4 regions of the Alkalihalobacterium sp. TH-98 genome follow, and region 1 is predicted to be linked to each of the others. Evidence: predicted binding sites of a transcription regulator. Region 1 holds the regulator's gene; each other region holds the start of a gene.
What was found. The regulator Rex, encoded in region 1, represses fermentation and respiration genes when NADH is low (regulators of the CRP and FNR family bind a similar motif). The targets are predictions, from matches to a motif close to TTGTGAAATATTTCACAA.

Region 1 (3,185 bases):
GTAATTAAACCTGCAATTACGAGAAGGCCAAAGTACGCAAACTTTCTCACACTTCCTAGAAAAGCAGGTGTAACAATCCCTAATCGTGTTAAAAACATAATAACGACCGGCATTTGGAACAGTAGACCAAATGGAATCGTTAACTGAAAAAGAAAATTGAAGTACTCATTAATTCCGTACATCTCATTTATTCCTAATTGTCCTGCTAACGTACCTACAAACTGTATTACAAACGGAAATAAAATGAAATACGAAAAAGAAATACCAGTTAGAAACAACAAAAATGCAATTGGAATATAGGCTAAAGTTACCTTTCTTTCCGTTTCATGCAGACCAGGACTTATAAATGCCCAAAGCTGATATAAAATGACAGGGAAAATAATTAAAAATGCACTAAAAAATGCAAACGTCATATAAACCCGAAGCGGATCAATCGGCTTAAAGGCGTTCATTGGAATATCTTGAGCAGTCGGTGCACTTTGAAGAAAAGTAATGATCGGTTTTGCTAAAAAAAACCCACCAATCAAAGCGATAGCAAAAAAGACAAAGACGATGATTAATCGTCTACGCAACTCGCCTATATGATCATACACAGACATATCTCTCTGTTCCATTAAATACCCATCCTAACTAGTTTTGTTTCTCTTTTTTCTTATTGTTATCGTCGTCGTCATCAGCCAAACCTTTTGTGGCATTTTTGAACTCACGTAAAGTATTACCAGCTGCTTTTCCTAACTCCGGTAACTTTTTAGGACCGAATATTAATAACGCTACTAATGCAATTAGAACGATACTTCCTACTCCTAATGTTGGCATTAAATCCACCTCCTTATGTCTTCTTTTCTCTATCGTCTAGTTTAAATAAAAATCATTTATAGGCTTATCCTCTATTATAGCGGATAATGCTTTAAAAAATAAATAAGCGACTGTAACTCAACGGATAAATCGATATGGTGAACCCTAACATTCTCTGGTACTGTTAATCGTGCTGGAGTAAAGTTCAGAATACCATTAATTCCTACTGAAACGAGTCGATCAGCAATCTTTTGAGCCGATTGAGCAGGCACTGTTAAAATCGCCACTGTTACTTCTGGATCTAGATGTTCCTCTAGTTCAGTCAGATTATAAATTTTAACTCCGCCCATTTCTTGGCCAACCTTATCCTCATCAACATCAAATGCCATGACAATCTTTGTATTATTATTTTTTGCAAAATTATAATTCAAAAAAGCTGTACCAAGATTCCCGACTCCAATCAAAATCACTTTCGTCAACTCATCCTGATCTAATGTCTTTCGAAAAAAAGACAGTAAATAATTTACATTATATCCGTACCCTTTTTTCCCTAATGCGCCAAAATAAGAAAAATCACGGCGGATCGTCGCGGAGTCAACTTTAACAGCTTCACTCAACTCTGACGAAGAGACACGTTGCTTTCCTGAGGCATTAAGATTTTCTAAGTATCGATAATACAAGGGCAATCGTTTCGCTGTAGCTTGCGGAATTTTAGGTTGTTCAAATTTCATAGATCGCCTCCAAGGTTTTCACCAATCAGGATGTTACATGTCATATTGTACACTATTTTTGTCTTTCGTGTAATCGTTTTAAACGACTGTTCATTAAGTTGTTGAATAACTTCCGATAAGGTACACTTAGTTTATCATACTTGTTTCATAGCTTTATCTCTTAGTTACCCTATAAGTAGGAAGGATTATTTTTATGATTTTATTACAGTGTGTAAATTTAACCAAATCATTCGGTGTAGAACCGATCTTAACCAATATAAAATTTGAAATACAGTCTAAACAACGTATTGCGCTTGTTGGGCGAAATGGCGCTGGAAAATCAACGCTATTAAGAATTATCGCTGGACAAATGTCGTATGATTCAGGCGAAATTATGATACCAAAAGATGTTAAGCTCGGATATCTCGCTCAGGACACTGGTCTGGAGTCTAATCTTTCCATTTGGGATGAAATGTTATCGGTGTTTGCTGAGCTTCAAAGAAAAGAACGAACGTTAAGAAGACTCGAAGAACAAATGGCTAACCCTGATAACGAAAATTATGAGAAAATTCTCAAGGAATATGACCAGCTGCAAGTCAATTTTAAAGACGAAGGCGGCTACCAATATGAAGCCGATATTCGCTCAGTCCTAGCTGGATTAAATTTCGCTAATTTTGATTACAATACGAAGATCTCTACTCTAAGCGGGGGTCAAAAAACACGACTCGCGCTCGGAAAGTTATTATTAACGAAACCAGACCTGCTCATTCTCGATGAGCCGACCAACCATCTGGACATTGAAACATTAGCTTGGCTCGAGCAGTATTTATCCAATTATCCCGGTGCTGTCCTCATTGTCTCACATGACCGATACTTTCTAGATAAAGTCGTCGATCACGTGTATGAGCTCTCGAGAACAAAAGCTACTAAATTTAAAGGGAACTATTCAGACTACCTTGAGGAAAAAGCCCTGCGTTACGAGCAGGAATTAAAACAATTTGAAAAACAACAAGAAGAAATCGCAAAGTTAGAAGACTTCGTGCGCCGGAATATCGCTAGAGCTTCTACGACGAAGCGAGCACAAAGTCGCAGGAAATCACTTGAAAGAATGGATCGGTTAGACCGACCACAAGGCAGTGAAAAATCCGCCAACTTTTCTTTTGATATAGAAAAACAAACAGGAAACGAAGTATTGAAAGTACAAGCTCTTTCTGGCGGTTATGAGAACGTTCCATTATTTAAAGATATTACTTTCCAGCTAAATCGCGGTGAGAGTGCTGCGTTAATTGGACCAAACGGAATTGGAAAATCAACCTTGCTCAAAATGATTACAAAAGAATTGCAACCTCTTTCTGGATCGATTACCTATGGAAGCAACGTTGCTATTGGTTATTATGATCAAGAACAAGCAAAATTAACATCAAACAAGCAAGTCATTCATGAATTGTGGGATGAATATCCACTGATGCAAGAAAAAGATATACGTACGGTTCTAGGGAACTTCCTCTTTAGTGGGGATGATGTATTAAAAATCGTCTCTGATTTAAGCGGCGGCGAAAAAGCACGTCTTGCTTTAGCGAAGTTAATGTTAAAAAGAGCTAATTTTCTTATCCTGGATGAACCAACTAACCACCTTGATTTAGACAGCAAGGAAGTTTTAGAGTCTGCTTTAATTGATTA
Region 2 (3,185 bases), on a different contig from region 1:
CCCTTGCTGTCACTTGTGTACCAACTCTTGCTGGTTTAACGGTATTACTTGCTGGGATTGGTTGAGTTGTTGGTTGCTGTATAGTGGGTTGAGTAGCGACAGGTTGGGGTATTGCGTTCGCTTCTTTCTTCACTGAATCGGTAACGGGTTGTTGAGACACTGGGATGAATAAAACTTGTCCTACAAGAAGGACATCCGTAGTCAAGTTGTTAGCCGATGTAATAGCCTGAGCAGTAGTTCCATATGCAAGAGACAGTTTCCATATTGTATCCCCCGATACAACTGTGTGGTAAATCCCGTAAATTGGTTTTTGATCTGTTTCATTTACCGTTGCCGTTTTATCATGTCGATGTAAGTCCCATTGATCCATAATTCTTCCGACAACGTCCCTGTAATAATTTCCACCTAGGTGGTTATATCCTGCATTCGCAATTTCAAATAGATATTGTCTCGATGCTTCACGAGGATCCCAACCGTTGTTAATCCTAGATTGATAGTTTTGTATAGCAAATCGATAACGTTGATTAACTAGTAATGTACCCGTTAAAAAATCTACGGAATGTTGGTATGAAGTAAATTTCCGATACCAGTTATCCCGTCTTTTCGTTTCATCAAAAACAATACGATCTGACCCGTAATTAGCGATTACGGGGATCGGTTCGAAATCCTCATCAGGTTGCCCTTTTAATTGCCATGCGTTTGGAGGATTATATCCCCACACTTTAATCCCATAAAGATTATTTGCAAAGTGGGCTGTTCTTGTTGTGCCGTAACCACTTTCAATGATGGACATTCCGATAATTGCACTAGCTGGAATGCCACTTGTTTCACTTGCTTTAATCCCATATGTGGTAATTTCGTTAACAAAATTTATTCTTTCTTGCTGTGTAGTTGTTTGAATTCTCCCCATATATGCATGAGAGTTTCTACCTAACTCTGTATTTTCAAAAGGAAGTGGTCGAAACATGGTAGAAGCTTCTACCTGTTGTGATTTTCCAGGTAAGATAAAAGTAGGATGAAAAACTCCTAAAGTAAGAACCATTGCCATTAAAACGGCTAACCCCTTTTTCTTGAAAAACATGTAAAAGTCCCCCTAATACTAGTAAGTAAAATAGTTTTATTTCTTGGATGAAAAAGAGGTAAAAAATAATAACTAAGATTGATAATAAGACTATACTCACAAAAATAATAGTAGAAAAGTTTGGTAGAGTTTTAGAGTGGGGGGGGAGGGGTGATAAAATAAATTCCAAATGTTGATGGATGTATACAAAAACAGCGCCAAAAAAAAGAAAACAACCCCTTCTAAGAGGTTGTTTTCATTCATCGGTTTATGTGATTGGGTTTTCTTATTCTCCAGCAGAAATCGTTTCTAGCATAGCCCAGAAGCTTGGTGCTGCTCCTTCAGCTGCTTCTTTATTCGGTAAGAATATCGTGAATTTAAATAAGTTTCCATTGAAATCTTTCGCAGTATGAATGATAGCTGTTGCTCCATCTTCGACTACCTCTAACACCGCGTACTCAACATTAGCTAATGGAACAGTATGTTCTTCTTCTACTGTTCCTTGGGCATACTCGATAATATGGTTCTTAGTTTCCTCAGCATTAACACCATTTCCTTGAGGTTCAATTCTTACAAAAAATTCATTATCATAGTCCATTAAAAGTACATCTTTACCTGGCTCTTCCGCTTCTAATGAATATCCCTCAAGTACAAACATTGAATAATTTAAGTCGCTTACTTCTAAATGAGCAATTCTCTTTTCGACTTGTCCTTCGACTTCTATTTCTAGCTCCTTCATTTCAGGTATTAGGATCATTTCTTCGTCATCGTTTACAGGTTCCTCAGTATCATTTGGTTCTTCTGCTTCTCCTTCACCTGGTGTCTCTACAACTTCACCGTCAGTTGGTGCTTGAGCCTCTTCTTCTGGTGTACTAGTTCCACATGCTGCTAGTGCTCCAATAAGTAGTGTTGCTGCAACGAATAATTTTATTTTTTTCATTGTTAATTCCTCCACTGTTTTTTATTTTTTAGTCTATATCTTAAAGCTTACTAGTTGGGAGTCTTTGGTGAACTAAATGACATTGGTGATAATTCTACCGTTTCTTGGAGAGTAAAAATCAAGGATTAGCATTTAAACCTGTTGTAAGATGGACAAGCCTAACCCATCTGCTACTTTGGTTCCGTATTCTTGGTCTGCTTTCAAAAAGTAATGGACTTGACGAAGTTTAATTTCTTCATTTCTTATGAGTTTCATTGACGCAACGATTGTGTTCACAAGACGATTTCGTTTCTCCTCCTTCATCAGTCGGTACAAATCACCTGCTTGACTGAACTCATCACTGTGATAAGGAGATGGATTTACCCACCACTCTTTATTATTAGAAATGTCAACACCAGGAACTACAGCGTGAGTTGAAAACACGGCATGGCCTACTTCTGAAAAATAATTTTGCGGATTTCTATTTAGCATCATTTGGCCGACTTCAATTAGCGGGTAATCGGTAGCTGACCAAACTTTTGTCATATCCAATGGATCAAAACCATTTGTTTTAGCTTTTTCAAGTGGCATAAGTTGAACAAAAAGTTTCCATGACGGGAAATCTTGCTTATTAATCGCATAATATAAGTCTTCTGCAAAATAATTGGGCCTTTTGGCAGCAAGATCATTTGCTATCTTTTCTGACATGTTTTTAACACCTTGCTCCGTTCTAAAATGATACCTTACCAAAGTCTGATCGCCATTACCATTCGTCCACTTGTATGTACTGCTTCCATATCCGTTCATGTGCCGATAAGTAATGGGTAGGCCGTGATCGCCCATTAGATAAGTTATTTGATGAAGTGCATCAGGTGACGAAGACCAATATTCCCAAACAGCAGTAGGATCTTCAAATAGGGTCTTTAGGTGGGATTGCTCGTTGTCCAACCAATTGGAGCAGTTCATAGCATCTCGAACAGAAAGCACAGGTAAATTATATCCAACCAGATCGTAATTACCTTCTTCGGTATAAAATTTCATGGAAAGTTGATGAATATTACGTGTAGTATCAGCAGAGTTGCTATTCTTCCCCGTTGAAGATAATCGAACAAATAAAGGGGTTTGCTTTCCTACTTCTGAAAGAAAATTTGCTTTTGTATAATGTGACACATCGTTTGTCACTTGAAAATAACCATGTGCACCCGC
Region 3 (3,185 bases), on a different contig from region 1:
CTTCCCCGTTACGATCGTCGAAGCATTGAAAAATCCAGCTCCAAAATCGATGGAGGCTACAATGACATAGCCAAATAGGAACAACCATAAGACTGATATTCCTATAATCTCAATCGTCATCTTGCAACACTCCTTTGTTCGTTCGCAATTTTCTCTAACTCACGCTCCACTGGATTCTTTTTAAACATACGAACTAATACAACCGCTGTTCCAACCATCAAGATAAAGTAAAGAACAGCAAATGCAATAAACATAATCCAAACGTGAGGTGAATCCGTTGCACCTTCTGCAGTCGTCATAAACCCTCTCATAATCCAAGGTTGACGACCGACTTCCGTAAACCACCAGCCAGCTTGTATAGCGAGCATCGCTAATGGGCCAGTTGTAACGAGTAAGAAACGAAACGCACGTGTTTTTATAAATGTCCAATTTCGTGATAATGCAATCCAATAAATCATCGAAAGAACAGTTAACCCTACACCGATCGTTACCATGATGTCGAACATGTAATGAATAATGTATGGCGGATGATACTCTTCTGGAATATCATTCAATCCTGTTACAACTCCAGATGGATGATTATGAACAAGAATACTAAGTGCATAAGGAATTTTAATACCATACTTCACTTCATTCTCTTCGGTTAACACACCAAACAAGACAAGCGGTGCTTCCGCTTCTGTTTCAAAGTGCCACTCTGCAGCTGCTAGTTTTTCAGGTTGATATTCTGCTAGAAACTTTCCAGATAAATCTCCAACAAGTGCTGTTGCCACACAAAAAATAAAGCCGACCTTCATCGTTAAAGCAAGGCCTTTACGATGATATTCATGACGACTTCCACGCAGCAGGTGGAAAGCAGCAATTGAAGCCAGTACAAAAGCCGAAGTCATATAGGCAGACGTTAAAACGTGTGCTACTTTTGTAGGCATTGCTGGGTTAAACATTGCAAGGAGTGGTGAAATATTTACTAACTCACCGTTCATTAATGTAAACCCTTGTGGTGTATTCATAAACCCATTAACTGACGTAATAAATAATGCGGACATTGTAGCTCCTAATACAACTGGAGCAAGTAGATAAAAGTGATGCTTTGGATTTTTAAATCGATCCCATGTATATAAATAAATTCCGAGGAAAATGGCCTCAAAGAAAAAGGCGAATGTCTCCATAAATAGCGGTAGTGCAACAAGCTGACCGGCAAATTCCATAAATCTAGGCCATAATAGCGCAAGTTGCAGTGCAATCGCGGTTCCCGTTACAACACCAACGGCTACACTGATGACATAACCACGAGCCCAACGTTTAGCCATTAAAAGATAATGTTCATCTTGTCTTCTGAGACCGATCCAATGAGCAAGCATAATCATGACAGGGATACCAACACCAACTGTTGCAAAAACTACGTGTACCGACAGCGTCAACATTGTTAAATAGCGACTAAATTCAACCGACTCCATTTTTCCCCTCCTCTAACTACGTTTCTATATCAATATAAAACTATATGTATAGTGTATACCTGAATTGTTTGTGAAATATATCACAAAATAAACAATTCTGTTACAAAGCGTTGATAATTCCGTGGCAGAAACGTGAGCAATTTGTGGCAAACAGGAAACGGGGAAGGGTTCTTTCTTAGTGGTGGCAAGGGATTGCGTGGTGTGATAAGCGCTGAGGGCGAGCTTTCCTTTTCTGGTTTTTTGGACACATTTGACGTCAGAAGCAAACAGCGCTGCAACTTTAGCGATGGTACCTGGCACCGAGGGTAGAAAGTCCCATACGTTTACTTTACGGCGTAAGGATTGGAGCCAATCAATTGGGTTGCTAATGCTTTTCTAATTTACGGACTGAGAGGCCGTTATTTTATCGAAAACCTTCGTATTTGGATATTTCCCGGACTCACAGGCACTTATTTAATCATAATCACTGGGAAACATCACAAATAGTAGTAAATAAGGGCTTCTGAGTCCTCAAAAACATGAAAAACTAAACATTCGACAGGAATAAGGGCCTGTGAGTCCCCTTATATACTTTGCAACGGATGTACTAGAAACAATTGAAAGGCTAATGCTTCAAAAAGAGAAAAAACAGATACATTCATTATGTAGAGAGCCCTCTTATATCTGCCCTTACTCTTACACTTTTGCCACTTTGTTTAATTCCAGCACTAAACGAAATATCCTGAACAAACATACTACGACTTTGTGACTTCTTCCATCTTTAGCTGGATATACTCTATATATCTTAGATTTCCTTGTAATTTAAATATGGATATAGCACTTTCAAAGTGTGGTAATGCATTTTCACATTTAGCAATTAACATGAAATTATAAGCGATATGGTAATGAAGTTCTCCTAATAGATACATCAGATGATTTTTCATACACAGTTGTATTGCTTTTTTACACTGTTCAATAGAATCCTCATACTGCTCTTTTCTTGTAAGTGCTTTAGCTAAGTTATACAATAAGCGGACTCTTATATCTGTAGGTTTGTTATCATTATGGAACTGTTTTAATGCTTTAACATAGTTGGTAATAGCTTCATCATAATGCCCTGTTTCAAAATGAATGATCCCCATACTGTTGACTATTTCTATTTCCCGCTCTGAGTATACTTGTTCACTAACATTTGTAATCCTTAATGCCTCTTGTAAAACTGTTAAAGCTTTCTTTGCGTTATGATTAAAGTGATATTCGCAAATCCCTTCATGCCAGATCACAAACTGACGGTATTTATCTACCTCTTGGAATAACGGACTTGCTTTTTCAAGCTGAACTTGTTCGTAGAGTTCACCATACTTCTTTTTTCTTACTAGCTGCCTCATTTGGGACTGGACTTCAATCACATAATCTAACTTTTTATAGATGGTTAAATCTAAAATGTAATTAACATTTGTACCAAGCCTTTCCGCTAAGCTATGTAAAGTCGATGTCAGCGGTAGAACATATCCCTTCTCAATTTTACTAATTTGAGCTTGCGTGCATATGCCCTTCGCCAAATTTTTCTGGGACATTCCTCGTTGTAAGCGTAATTCTTTAATTATTATTCCTAGCGTATCCATATCGTTTCCCCCTATCAAATGAATTCTTTGTAATGTTTTAAACAAGTTATGCTTAGAGTTATATCACCTGAGATAAAAGGAATTTAAACTTTGATATAATACTATATTTTCAAATATAATCATA
Region 4 (3,185 bases), on a different contig from region 1:
CAACAACATGATTAGATTTCATAGGTATTCCTCCCTAATATCTTTACACTTCATTATTTCATACGATCGGAAATTTTACTATAAGCCATAAAAAAAGCCCTTCACTTAGTAGTGAAAGGCCATGTTCTTTTTATTACGGGCTTAGATTAACATTTAACTTCTGCATTTTTTCTCGAGTAGAAGTACCAGTTGATAACTAAGCTGATTACGTAATAACCGATAAAGATAAATAGAGCTAAGTTAGCATATCCAGTTGTATCAATTGACCAACCGAAGATTTTTGGAATAAAGAATGCACCGTATGCAGCAAATGCAGCAATTAACCCTAGTACAGGTGCGGCAAATTTTTCTTCAAAAATGAATGGTACCATTCGGAAAGTAGATCCATTTGCAATTCCAGTTCCAGCAAATAACACTAAGAATGAAACTAAGAAACCAGTAAAGTTATTAATATTTAAGAAGTAAATGACACTAGATGTTGCAAGAATCATCGCGACAATCGTCCAGAAAGTTACCTTTGCACCACTATTCACCTTGTCAGAAAGCCAACCACCGAATGGACGGATTGAAGCACCAACTAATGCACCTAAGAAAGCAAACTTCATAACATCGATTTCCGGGAACTCAGAACGGATTAATAATGGAAATGCCGCTGCAAACCCGATAAATGAACCGAAGCACATAACATAAAGCCAAGTCATAATCCACATATGTTTCATTTTTAATACAGAAAGTTGACTCTTAATGCTGGGTTTTGCTACAGGAAGTTCATCCATAAAGAAAAACGTAACAATAACAGAAGCGACAATTGGAATTACCCAAATAAATGCTGCATTTTGAATATAAACGACGCTACCATCTGCTAAAGTTTGACCTCCTCCAGTTAGAGCACCAATAAATCCTAAACCGATTACGATTGGAGTTAAGAACTGAACTACACTAACTCCTAAGTTTCCAATACCAACGTTAATTCCGTTGGCTGTACCTTTTGCTTTTTTCGGATAATATGGGTTTAAAGTAGCTGTTGAAGACGCTAAGTTACCTCCACCCAGTCCACATAAAGCAGCAAGGATGACCATTGTTTGAAAACTTGTTTCAGGGTTTTGAACGGCAAACCCAATACCGATTGCAGGAATTAAAAGAACAACAGTTGTAAGTAATGTCGTTTTCTTACCACCAATCAAGCCTGGCATAAAAGTATAGAATAAACGTAGTGTTGCCCCAGTTAATCCAGGTAAAGCGGCTAATGTAAATAATTGACTACTTGTAAAATTGAAACCTACATCGTTTAATCGAACAGCTGTAACTGACCATAATTGCCATACACAGAAGGCTAAGATTAAAGAAAATACGGATATTAATAAGTTCTTTCTTGCAACTTTCTTTCCTTTATTTTCCCAAAAGCTTTCATTTTCTGGCTCCCATTTCGTAATTTTCGCCATGATCTATTCCCCCAAATACTATTGTTTAATTTTCTTCACATCGATGTTTCTTACAAAACTGATGATACAATCAAACGAAAAAGTTGAGTGTGATTTTTTTCACAGGAAATAAATAAAAATTAAACATACTATCGACATATAACAATGAATAGAAAAATATTAAACTGGACGATTATATAGAAAGAACTAGTATAACTTCGTAAATAAAGTTTAAGAACGATAAGTTCAACTATCAAAAAAATAGTTATTACAAATTCATGAACAAGACTTTTTCACAAAATAGTAATTTTTTAATTCATAGGGTGTGATTTTTATCACAGTTTTCGCAAGTTCCTAATTGATATACTGAGATCATAGAAATATAAAACAACTAGTGATGGATGCTCCTATTTGTGAAATAGTGAGCAAGTGGAGGTCTTAAAAATGGAGAAAAAGAAATTAGTCATGATAGGAAATGGAATGGCGGGCGTTAGAGTCATTGAAGATCTATTAAAAATAAACCATGATTTATTTGAAATAACGATTTTTGGTAAAGAACCACATCCTAATTACAACCGGATTCAACTATCAAACATCCTGCAAGGTGAAATGAACTTTGAAGATACGATCATCAATAATTGGGACTGGTATAAAGATAATGGAATTCAGTTGTATACGGATGAAATGATTACAAAAGTAGATCCGCAACAACAGCTAGTATATTCAAATAAAGGACAAGTTCTACCGTATGATGAACTGATCATAGCTACTGGTTCAAAACCATTTATTTTACCTATTCCTGGTGCCGACCTTTCAGGAGTCATTGGTTTTAGAGATATAGAAGATTGCGTGACCATGAAGAAAGTCGCTAAGATGCATAAAAAAGCAGTTGTAATTGGAGGAGGACTTCTTGGACTTGAAGCTGCAAAAGGGCTACTGCATTTAGGAATGGAAGTGGATGTCGTTCATTTAGTGGAACACTTAATGGAAAAACAGCTAGATGTAGTTGCTTCAAGTATGTTGAAACAAACATTAGAAGAGCAAGGAATGAACTTCCTCATGCCAAAATCAACGACTGAAATTGTGGGAACCCATCGAGTGGAGGGTGTTCGATTTTCAGATGAAAGTGAAGTGACAGCAGACTTAGTCGTAATGGCTGCTGGGATTGTTCCAAACATAGATTTTATTAAAGGGGGTGACATTTATATCAATCGTGGCATCGTAGTTAATGACTTTTTAGAAACGAATATCCCTCATGTGTATGCTGTAGGGGAATGTGCAGAACACCGAGAAGTTGTTTATGGACTAGTTGCTCCGTTATATGAACAAGGAAAAGTATTAGCCAATCGTTTGTGCGGGGTCAAAGAAGAAGGTTACGAAGGATCATTGTTAGGGACCCAGCTCAAAGTAGCTGAAATAGATTTGTTCTCAGCTGGAGAAATTTATGATGATGCATCAACGAAATCGATAAAAGTTCATAACGAATATGAAGGAGTCTATAAGAAGGTTTTAGTTAGAGATAATCGAATTGTCGGTGTCGTCTTATATGGTGATACAAAAGATAGCTCAAGATTATTTAGAATGTTAACGAACAAAGAAGATATTTCAGACCAAGCGACAATTTCTTTCTTACAACCGCCAGGAGCGGATACGACGAATGACGTTGGGGCGATGCCAGATAATGAAGTTATTTGTGGTTGTAACGGAACGACTAAAGGAACGATTGTCGATGCCATTCAACAACAAGGACTTGCAACAATTGAG

Region 2: a site for Rex is predicted at 2,066-2,083, ahead of AC2VNP_RS02165 (LptM family lipoprotein). Genes of this name have one in related genera too.
Region 3: a site for Rex is predicted at 1,526-1,543, ahead of AC2VNP_RS08115 (cytochrome ubiquinol oxidase subunit I). Genes of this name have one in related genera too.
Region 4: a site for Rex is predicted at 1,833-1,850, ahead of nirB (nitrite reductase large subunit NirB). Genes of this name have one in related genera too.

The regions. Positions count from the first base shown of each region.
Region 1 is NZ_JBYCKM010000013.1:57,670-60,854, forward strand. Features, by position in the region: gene tatC (twin-arginine translocase subunit TatC) at 1-614, opposite strand, end outside; gene AC2VNP_RS06180 (twin-arginine translocase TatA/TatE family subunit) at 631-816, opposite strand; gene AC2VNP_RS06185 (redox-sensing transcriptional repressor Rex) at 891-1,526, opposite strand; gene AC2VNP_RS06190 (ABC-F family ATP-binding cassette domain-containing protein) at 1,720-3,185, shown strand, end outside.
Region 2 is NZ_JBYCKM010000005.1:133,688-136,872, forward strand. Features, by position in the region: gene AC2VNP_RS02160 (stalk domain-containing protein) at 1-1,081, opposite strand, end outside; gene AC2VNP_RS02165 (LptM family lipoprotein) at 1,347-2,000, opposite strand; gene AC2VNP_RS02170 (catalase) at 2,133-3,185, opposite strand, start outside.
Region 3 is NZ_JBYCKM010000020.1:75,403-78,587, reverse strand. Features, by position in the region: gene AC2VNP_RS08120 (cytochrome d ubiquinol oxidase subunit II) at 1-120, opposite strand, end outside; gene AC2VNP_RS08115 (cytochrome ubiquinol oxidase subunit I) at 117-1,457, opposite strand; gene AC2VNP_RS08110 (hypothetical protein) at 1,708-1,836, shown strand; gene AC2VNP_RS08105 (helix-turn-helix domain-containing protein) at 2,192-3,061, opposite strand.
Region 4 is NZ_JBYCKM010000001.1:23,713-26,897, reverse strand. Features, by position in the region: gene AC2VNP_RS00110 (molybdenum cofactor guanylyltransferase) at 1-22, opposite strand, end outside; gene AC2VNP_RS00105 (MFS transporter) at 147-1,442, opposite strand; gene nirB (nitrite reductase large subunit NirB) at 1,866-3,185, shown strand, end outside.